Regions from separate parts of the Kitasatospora sp. NPDC090308 genome, predicted to be linked through region 2. Evidence: riboswitches for the same ligand, from Rfam matches in the RefSeq annotation. Region 2 holds a riboswitch; each other region holds the start of a gene.
What was found. A riboswitch is a leader RNA that binds a small molecule or an ion and turns the genes downstream of it on or off. The one in region 2 is predicted to bind cobalamin.
Positions count from the first base shown of each region.

Region 1: it holds a riboswitch for cobalamin, as region 2 does, so the genes downstream of both, ACIQVD_RS26045 (prenyltransferase/squalene oxidase repeat-containing protein) here and ACIQVD_RS15125 (HoxN/HupN/NixA family nickel/cobalt transporter) in region 2, are expected to answer to the same signal.
Region 3: it holds a riboswitch for cobalamin, as region 2 does, so the genes downstream of both, ACIQVD_RS26025 (prenyltransferase/squalene oxidase repeat-containing protein) here and ACIQVD_RS15125 (HoxN/HupN/NixA family nickel/cobalt transporter) in region 2, are expected to answer to the same signal.

Region 1 covers NZ_JBIVXY010000013.1:119,307-122,548, forward strand. The annotation lists gene ACIQVD_RS26040 (flagellar hook-length control protein FliK) at 1-17, opposite strand, end outside; gene ACIQVD_RS26045 (prenyltransferase/squalene oxidase repeat-containing protein) at 59-1,153, opposite strand; cobalamin riboswitch at 1,250-1,383, opposite strand; gene ACIQVD_RS26050 (MmgE/PrpD family protein) at 1,591-3,099, shown strand; gene prpB (methylisocitrate lyase) at 3,099-3,242, shown strand, end outside.
Region 2 covers NZ_JBIVXY010000005.1:424,789-428,030, reverse strand. The annotation lists gene ACIQVD_RS15135 (Fpg/Nei family DNA glycosylase) at 1-784, shown strand, start outside; gene ACIQVD_RS15130 (DUF6445 family protein) at 867-1,559, shown strand; cobalamin riboswitch at 1,643-1,853, shown strand; gene ACIQVD_RS15125 (HoxN/HupN/NixA family nickel/cobalt transporter) at 1,884-3,005, shown strand; gene ACIQVD_RS15120 (EamA family transporter) at 3,013-3,242, opposite strand, start outside.
Region 3 covers NZ_JBIVXY010000013.1:115,251-118,492, forward strand. The annotation lists gene ACIQVD_RS26025 (prenyltransferase/squalene oxidase repeat-containing protein) at 1-1,719, opposite strand, end outside; cobalamin riboswitch at 1,828-1,966, opposite strand; cobalamin riboswitch at 2,055-2,127, shown strand; gene ACIQVD_RS26030 (hypothetical protein) at 2,672-3,205, shown strand.

The DNA.
Region 1 (3,242 bases), on a different contig from region 2:
GCGAGGGTGTCGCTCATGCGGGTGCTCCTTGGTTTCGGGGGCCAGTCGGTCAGGGCGTTCAGCGGGCCGGGCAGGCGAGGGCGGGCGCGGCGGGGCGGGCGCCGTGGGCGGAGAGGGCGACCAGCGGGGTGCCGCTCAGCCCGAGGACCGCCTGGGCGGTGGCGCGGGCGGCGCTGCCCGGGTCGAAGCCGGTGGCGTCGTAGGCGACCGCGCCCCGGACGGCCGGGTCGGCGGCGCAGCCCTGCCGGAGCTCGACCAGGGCGCTCCAGCCCTTGAGCCCGGCCACGGGGCGTCCGGTGGACAGCAGGGTCTGGGTGGCCAGTCCGGTGCTGTTGGCGTTGGAGGCGGTGGCCCCGGCCGCGGCGAACCCGCCGTCGGCGTTCTGGTGCGCGCTCAGCCAGTTCAGTCCGGCGGCGGCCTTCGCGGCGCGTCCGGTGGCGGCGAGGGCCTGGACGGCGAGCGCGGTGGCGTCCGGGTCGGCGGTGCAGGTGGCCTGGCCGAAGGAGGCCGGGAACCCGCCGTCCGCGCACTGGCTGCCGGCCAGGAAGTCGACGGCGGCGGCCGGGGCCCCGGCGGGGGTGCGGGTGAGGGCGATGACGGCCAGGGACTGGCCGAAGGAGTTGCTGTAGTCGCCCCACTGGGAGCGGTCGGAGAAGCGGCCGGCGGCCGTCCGGAGGGAGCGCAGGCGGGCCGGGAGGTCGACGCCGCCGAAGGCGGCCGGGTTCTCGCCGCGGACCTCGGCGGTGAGCAGCAGTTTGGCGGTGGCTCCGGCGTACGCCTCGGTGGTGCCGTCGCCCAGGTAGCCGGCGGTGTTCTCCGGCCTGGCGAGCCAGGCGGTGGCGCGGGCGGCGGCCGTGTCGGAGCCGTGGGCGGCGGCGAAGGCCAGGACGGCGTCGGCGGTCAGCCCCTGGTCGGGGTAGGCGGTGCCGTCGAAGACGGTCTCGAAGTGGTCGCCGTCGACGAGTTGGCGGGCCAGCCAGCCCGCGGCGGCGGCGTCCGGCCGGAGGGTGGCGGTGCCGGCGGGGAGCGGGACGGCCCGGGCGGGGGCGGCCTGGGCGGGGGCGGCCCGGGCGGGGACGGCCGCGGGGAGCGTGGCCGCGAGGGCGAGCGCCGGTATCGCGAGCAGGCGCAGGGGGCGGCGGAGCACGGTCATGGAGAGCCTTTCCGAACCTGCGCGCGGGGCCCGGAGGAGGTGGCGCGCGGCGGCTCAGCCCTCGGAGCTCCGGCCCGCAGACCACGACGGGAGGAGTGGACGTACACCTCCGCCACCGGGTGATCGGGCTCGCCGTCGACAGCCGTCGACGGCCTACCGTTGCGGGTCAGCGCCGGATTCGGACCGGACTTCCCCCGACGGCGGAGTCGGGAAACATGACGGCCCATCATGGCGAGGCGCCGGAGGCCGGGTCAAGGGCGCGCGCGTCCCGCCGACGGACGTCCCGGTCGGCGCTGCGCCTCCGGTTCTTCGCAGGATTCGCCGATTCACCGGTCCGCCGGGTGCGGATTCCGCAGCTCGGCCTGCTGGACCGCCCGCGGTCCGACCGGCAGTCTCGATCATGCGCACCCCAGCCGCCGACGCCTCCGAGGAGTCCCGTGATCGAGCACCGCGTCCGTGTCCACCCCAGCGCCGACCGCCTCCCGCGCGAGGACCAACTCGCCTGGAAGCTCGCCGAGGTGGCCGCCGGCACCGAGCAACCGGAGGCGGCCTGCGCGGACACGGCCGTCAACCGGGTGATCGACAACGCCGCGGTGGCCGTCGCCTCGCTGCTGCGCCGCCCGGTCGCCGTCGCCCGCGCCCAGGCCACCGCGCACCGGGCCGCGCTCCCGGGCGCCTCGGTGTTCGGCAGCGGCACCCGGGTCTCCCCGGAGTGGGCGGCCTGGGCCAACGGCACCGCCGTGCGCGAACTCGACTTCCACGACACCTACCTGGCCGCCGACTACTCGCACCCCGGCGACAACGTCCCGCCGCTGCTGGCCGTCGCCCAGCACACCGGCCGCACCGGCGCGGACCTGCTACGGGGCGTCGTCGCGGCGTACGAGGTGCACGTCGCCCTGGTCAAGGGCATCTGCCTGCACGCGCACCGGATCGACCACGTCGCGCACCTGAGCGCGGCCACCGCCTGCGGCCTCGGGGCGCTGCTGCGGCTGCCGACCGAGGTCACCTACCAGGCCGTCCAGCAGGCGGTGCACACCACCACCGCCACCCGGCAGTCCCGCAAGGGCGAGATCTCCAGCTGGAAGGCGTACGCCCCCGCGTTCGCCGGGAAGGCGGCGGTCGAGGCGGTGGACCGGGCGATGCGCGGCGAGACCTCGCCGTCGCCGGTCTACGAGGGCGAGGACGGCTTCCTGGCCTGGATGCTGGACGGCCCGTCCGCCGACTACGGGGTGCTGCTGCCGGGGCCGGACGAGCCGCGCCGCGCGATCCTGGACACCTACACCAAGGAGTACTCGGCCGAGTACCAGGCCCAGGCGGTCATCGACCTGGCCCGGCGGCTGCGCGGGAAGGCCGGCCCGCTGGAGCGGGTCCGCTCGGTCGTCCTGCACACCAGCCACCACACCCACCACGTGATCGGCTCCGGCGCGAACGACCCGCAGAAGTACGACCCCGCCGCGAGCCGCGAGACGCTCGACCACTCGATCCCGTACATCCTGGCCGTCGCCCTGGAGGACGGCGGCTGGCACCACGAGCGCTCCTACGCCCCCGAGCGGGCCGGACGCCCGGAGACCGTCGCGCTGTGGCGGAAGGTCACCACCGTCGAGGACCCGGAGTGGACCCGCCGCTACCACGACCCCGACCCGGAACGCCGGGCCTTCGGCGGACGCGTGGTGATCACGCTGGACGACGGCTCGGTCGTCGAGGACGAGCTGGGCGTGGCCGACGCCCACCCGGCCGGCGCCCGGCCCTTCGACCGGCCCGCCTACGAGGGCAAGTTCCGCACCCTCGCCGAGGGGATCGTCGCCCCGGCCGACCAGGAGCGCTTCCTCGCCGCCGCGGCCGGCCTCGCCGAACTCGGGGCCGCCGACCTCGGCGAGCTGTTCCCGGCCGTGGACGCCGAAGCGGTGCGCGCCTTCGACGCGACCCTGCCGAAGGGCCTGTTCTGATGCTGCACACCCGCACCACCCCCGCCCAGCGCCGCCGGGCCTTCCGCGAACAGCTCGCCTCCGGCCGGCTGCTGCGCCTGCCCGGCGCGATCAACCCGCTCTCCGCCCGCCTGATCCAGGACCTGGGCTTCGAGGCCGCGTAC
Region 2 (3,242 bases):
CCGCCTGGCCAGGCAGAACGACGAGCTGTTCGGGGGGCGCCCGGTGCGGGTCTCCAGCCCGCAGGGGCGCTTCGCGGAGGGGGCCGCGCTGATCGACGGGCGGGTGCTGGACGAGGCGGAGGCGCACGGCAAGCACCTGTTCCTGGGCTTCGGCGAGCACTGGCTGCACGTGCACCTGGGGCTGTACGGGAAGTACGCGTTCGGGGCGGGCGAGGCGCCCGAGCCGGTCGGGCAGGTCCGGCTGCGGATGGTCAACGGCACCGGGTACGCCGACCTGCGCGGGCCGACCGCCTGCGAGCTGCTCACGCCGGAGGAGAAGGCGGCCGTCCACCGCCGACTGGGGCCGGACCCGCTGCGGGCCGGGGAGTCGGGGGAGGCGGCCTGGCGGCGGGTCTCCCGCAGCGGCAGCACGGTGGCCGCGCTGCTGATGGACCAGAAGGTGCTGGCCGGCGTCGGGAACGTGTACCGCGCCGAGGTGCTGTTCCGGCTCGGGATCAGCCCGCACCGCCCCGGGCGCGAGCTGTCCCGGGCCGAGTGGGACGCGATCTGGACGGACCTGGTGGCGCTGATGCACGACGGCGTGGCCGCGGGCCGGATCGACACCGTCCGCCCCGAGCACACCCCGGAGGCGATGGGCCGCCCGCCGCGGGTGGACGACCACGGCGGCGAGGTGTACGTGTACCGGCGGCACGACCGGCCCTGCCTGGTCTGCGGCACCCCGGTCCGCACCGAGGAGCTGGCCGCCCGGAACCTGTTCTGGTGCCCGCGCTGCCAGCGGTCCTGACGCCGCGTCACGGGCAAGCCTTGACGCAAGGTTGACCGGATCTTGGGCGAGGCCCCGGAACACCGCTCCTATTGTCGGGTCCATGCCCGCTCTCCCGTTCCAGGACCGGCGCCCCGCCCCGGCGCTCCCGGTCCTGCCGTACCGCAAGCCCACCCGCGGCCGTGACTACTGGGTCCTGGACGACGTCCTCCCGGACCCGGACGCGGTGCGCGCCCGGCACCTGGCGCGCACCGACTGGGACGAGGGCTACCCGCACAAGCCGGAGTCCTGGCCGGGCCTGCGGGCCATGCCCGGCCTGGAGCCGGCGGAGCTGGCGCGGGTCGAGGAGCTGGTCCGGGAGGCCACCGGCGCGCCGCGGATCTGGGCGCTGGACGAGGCCGAGGGCGGCACCTTCAACCACAACTGCGTGCAGGTGGTGGGCGCCGGGGAGTGCGAGCCGCGCCCGCACACCGACTCCCGCTCGCTGTGCCGCTACGCCGCCGTGCTGTACCTCAACCCGGCCGTCCCCAAGCGCTGCGGCACCAGCTTCTACCGGCAGAGCCTGCCCGGCGGCCGGCTCGGCGGCAACAGCGTGGTCGCCCCGCACAACAACCTGGTGGACGCGCTGGGCACCCGCTTCGTCCCGCCGGACTCCTTCACCGAGGACCTGGCCGTCCCGCACCGCTACAACCGGCTGCTGCTCTACACCGCCAACCTGATCCACACCGCGACCGAGTACCACGGGACGGCGCTGGAGGAGAAGCGGATGACCTGCGTCTTCTTCTGGATGGCCTGACCGGCGGTCAGCACACCGCTGACCAGGCGTGATCTGCGCCACCCCGGCCCGGGTGCGCCCTTGCCGCGGCACCCGCGGCGGGCCTACGGTGGGCGGGCCGTGGTGCTCGGGAAGCCGGTGCACCGTGTCCGCCACGCGAGTGCGCGGCACGGGAGTCCGGAGCGGCCCTCGCCACTGTGATCGGGGAGTCGTCGGCTCCCACCCCGTGCCACTGGCCCCCGCGGCCGGGAAGGCCGGGCGCCGGCGCGCAACACCCCGTCAGCCAGGAGACCGGCCACGGCATCTCACGAAGTGATCCACGAGGTGCTGGAGCGTGATCCGCGGATGACCGCGCCCGAATCGACCCTGGCCGGGACCGGCCCGGTCGCCGTCCTGCCCGCCCTGCGCTGGCGGCGCGAGGACACCCTGCGTACGGCCGGGCTGATGGCGGTGATCCTGGCCCTGCACGCGGTGGCCTTCGGGACGCTGCTGTTCCTGGTGGTGCCGTACGACTACCGGGTCGGCACCCAGGTGTTCGGCGTCGGCCTGGGCGTCACCGCGTACACCCTGGGGATGCGGCACGCCTTCGACGCCGACCACATCGCGGTGATCGACAACACCACCCGCAAGCTGATGGCGGACGGCCGCCGCCCGGTCTCGGTGGGCTTCTGGTTCGCGCTCGGCCACTCCTCGATGGTGGTGCTGATGGCCGCCCTGGTGGCTGGGGGCGCGGCGCTGGCGGGCACCCTGATGGACGAGGACTCGACCACCCACCAGGTGCTGGGCACCGTCGGCACCACCGCGTCCGGTGCCTTCCTCTACCTGATCGCGGCGCTCAACCTGGTCGCCCTGCTGGGCATCTGGCGGGTGTTCCGGGCGATGCGGGCCGGGGAGTACGACGAGGCCGAGCTGGAGAAGCACCTGGACGCCCGGGGCTTCCTGGCCCGGCTGCTGAACCGGGCCACCCGCTCGATCAGCCGCCCCGGGCAGATGTTCCCGGTCGGCATGGTGCTCGGCCTGGGCTTCGACACCGCCACCGAGGTCACCCTGATGGTGATGGCGGGCTCCGGCGCGGCCTCCGGCCTGCCCTGGTACGCGGTGGTCTGCCTGCCGCTGCTGTTCGCCGCCGGGATGAGCCTGTTCGACACCCTGGACGGCACGTTCATGAACATCGCCTACCAGTGGGCGTTCTCGAACCCGGTCCGCAAGGTGTACTACAACCTGACCATCACCGGGCTGTCGATCGCGGTGGCCTTCGTGATCGGCACCATCGAGCTGGTCGCCGTGCTGCACGACAAGTTCGGCCTGACCGACCCCGTCACCGGCTGGATCGCCGGCCTCGGCCTGGACAACGTCGGCTTCGTGATCGTCGGCCTGTTCGTGGTGGTCTGGGCCGCCGCGATCGGCTACTGGCGGATCGCCAAGCGCTCCCGGGCGTTCGGCGGCCCGCGGGCGGGCGCGTCCTGACGGCGCGTCAGCCGGCGGCCAGGATCAGTGTCCCGGCCACCGCGAGGCCCGCGCCCACCACCTGCACCCGCAGCAGCCGCTCCTTCAGCAGGCCGCGCGCCATCAGCGCGGTGACCACCGGGTAGAGCGAGGCCAGTACGGCCGCCACCGCCACCGACCCCAGGTGCGAGGCGGCCGCGTACAGGCCGTTCGCGGCCACGTCGGCCACCCCGACGGCGGTCAGCGCGGGCAGCGACC
Region 3 (3,242 bases), on a different contig from region 2:
CAGGACGTCGGTACCGGTGAAGGCCAGCCCGTCCGGGCCGGTGCCGCCCGCCGGGACGCCGGTGCCCACCGGGAGGCCGCCCGCGCCGGTGCCGGTGCCGGTGCCGGACGAGGGGACCTCGGAGACCGGAACCGACCCGGACGGGCGCTCAGGCGTCGAGGACGACGGCGACGGCGACGGCGACAGCGACGACGGGGACGGGGACGCGGACGCCGATTCCGACGGCGATGCCGGTCCCGAGCGGGACGGCGACGGCGACGGCGAGCCGGTCGGCGCGGTGCCGTCGAGGTCGCGGTGGAGCGTCCCGAAGGAGAGGCCGGTCGCGCCGCCGAGCGCCTGGGTGGAGGCCCGGACGTCGGAGCCCTGCTGTCCGGTGGAGGCGACGTTGAAGCCGCCGTCGGCGTTCTGCTCGGCCGCGAGGAACTCGACGGCCCTGGCGATCCGTTCGGCGTAGGCGGACTGGCGGAGCGTCAGCCCCTGGGCGGCGAGGGCGGCGGAGTTGGTCGAGTCGCCGGCCGCACCGGGGAAGCCGCCGTCCGGGAGCTGCTGGGCGGCCAGCCAGGCCAGGCCCCGGTCGACGGCCCGGGCCGCCTCTTCGCCGGGGACGAGCGCGAGCGCCATGACGGCCATCGCGGTGCTGTCCACGTCGGAGTCGCCGGAGGCGGGGATCAGGCTGGGCCAGGAGCCGTCGGCGGCCTGGAGGCCCTTCAGGTAGGCGACGGGCGCGGCGGCGTGCTCGGTGTCGTCGGCTCTCAACTGGGCCAGGATGCCGAGCGACTGGGAGAAGACCGAGGTGGCCCAGAGGTAATTGCCCTGCGCGGCGCAGCCGTTGTCGGTGTCGGCGTGGTCGCAGACGGCCTGGTCGAGGGCGGCGATCAGGTCGTGGCCGCCGAAGGCGCGCGGGTCGCGGCCGACGATCTCGGCGAGCAGCGCCTCCTTGCCGACGGAGCCGCCGCCGACGTACTCGGTGCCGACGGCCGTCCAGTCGTTGACGGTGCGTTCGCTGCCGTCCTTGCCCTGCCGGTCGAGGAAGTCGACGATGCGGCGCAGCGCCGCGTCGTCGGTGCCGGTGGCGGCGAGCGCGTAGGCGGCGTCGACGGTGAGGCCGAAGTCGGCGAACCCGGAGTCGGGGAAGGCCTCGTAGTAGTGCCCGTCCAGCAGGCGGACGGGGTCGGTGAGGTAGGCGCCGCCCTTGGCGAGGTCGGGCGTCCGGCCGGGCCGGGGGCTCGGCGTGGCCGGGCCGGGGATCGCCTGTTCGGTGGCGACCGGGTCGGAGTCGTGGGTCCACTCGTCGGGGGCGAAGCCGGCGTCCGCGTTCTGCCGGGCGACGGCCTGCGGAGCGTCGGCGCAGGGCTCCTCGGCCGGGGTCGGGTACTGGGCGCCGTTGCCGAAGGTGCTGCTGCCGAGGCGGCAGACGGAGGCGGGGCCGTCGTGCCGGGTGCCGGTGGTGGTGGACCCGGCGTTGTGCAGCGGGTTCGTGCCGGTGGCGGGGTGGGCGTCGCAGCCGCGCACGGCGCCGCCGTCCCAGTGGCCGGAGTCGACGGCGACGATCGCGCCGGTGGTGGCCGTGCAGTCCTCGATCGGGTCGGCCGCGGCCCGACCGGGTTGGCCGAGGACGAGCGTGGCGCCGGCGGTGACCGCGAGGGCGGAGGTGAGGGCCAGGGCCGTCCGCCGCCGGCCTCCGCGGCCGTGGCTCGTAAGCGTGTTGCTGACCCTCACCGGCGACTCTCCCCGTGGTAGGCCGAGGCGGGAGTACGGCGGCGTGGCAGCCGGGCCCGGAGGGGGAAGCCGCTCTGCACCGCGTCGTAGTCCGCGACGACGCATCTGTTGCTGACGAACCCCTCGGCGCAGGCATTCCGGCTCATCCGTCCCGGTGGGGGCGGATCTACGGTTGCGGGTCAGCGCCGGATTCGGACCGGCTTCCCCTGACTGCCGAGGGTGAAAAACCCGTTCATCAGACCATGGTGCGCGACGGGGAGTCAACGGGGCGTCATGTCGCCCGCGCCAGCTCGCGGACCGGGGTGCGGCGCGGTAGCGTCCCGGCTGGCCGCGCGGGGGAACCCGGCGCGAATCCGGGGCTGACGCGCAGCGGTGCGGGGCTCTCCGGCACCCCGAGTCCGCATGCCCGCCGACCGCGCACCCCGAGCGAAAGCCGACCCGCGCGACCCGGGCGGCGGCCGCCCACCAGCACGCCGCAGGCGGCGAAAAGGGGCCCGCGACGAGGACGGAACGGCAGATCAGCCCCTCGTCCGCAACCGGCTCGAGCACCCGCGGTACCGACCCGACGCCCTCGACGGCTTCATGGCCGGCACCGGCCCGAACCCCCGTGCCCCAAGCTCCCCTGACGAACCGAAGTCAGCCCTGTTGGATCGGCGGGTCCGAGCCGTAGCCTGTCCCCCTAGGTTGATCAACTCGGCGGGGTGTCATGACCGGGGGCGGGGCTGTGGACGAGAGCGGTCGAGCAACGAGGGACCCGGTCCCCGAGCCACCGGTGTCCGAGGGCAAGGCGGCACAGAGGGCAGTGGGTCCGCCTCCCCCTCCCCCGCAGACCACGGCGCCGCCCCACCCTCCACGGCCCGCACCGCCTCCGCAGGTGCGCGTGCCCCCGGGTCGGCCATGCTGGTGGCGGCGCAGGCGACGGCCGATCGCGCTCGGACTGATCACGCTGGCGATGCTGCTCGTCGCACTGGCCTACGCCGCAGCTCAAGCCGCCCGGGACGGCGGACTGGTGGTGCTCGTCGAGGTCTTCCACCACCCGCCGGCGTACGGTGCCGCAGTGCTGGTGCTGATCGTCCTCGCCGTCCTGATCGGGTTCCGTTCCCGAGAGACCAGGAGACTGCTGCTGGTCCCGATCCTCGGCTGCACCCTGTTGGCCTCGCCCTTCGCACTGCTCGGCTTCGGCAGCACGCCGCACAAGACCGCGGACCGGCCGGCTCCCGGCCGGTCCGACCGCAGCCTGGTGATCCACGAGGGCACCGCGGTGATCGATCCGCTCTGGTGGGTCTCGGTGGACGCCGGCTCCGGCCTGACCGCACGGCGGTGGCGGGTCGGCTACTTCAACGGCGACGCCCCCGACAACGCGCTGGCCTCGGCGCAGTGGGACGGACCCGACCGGATCAAGCTGACCACCGAGGGCGGCGAGGTGTTCGTGGTGGCCCTCGACCCGGAGACCGGCCGCCCCGAGCGTCAGGTACGAGTGGGCTGAAGGCTCGGTCCTGCACGGGCGTGACCGACTTCGGTCC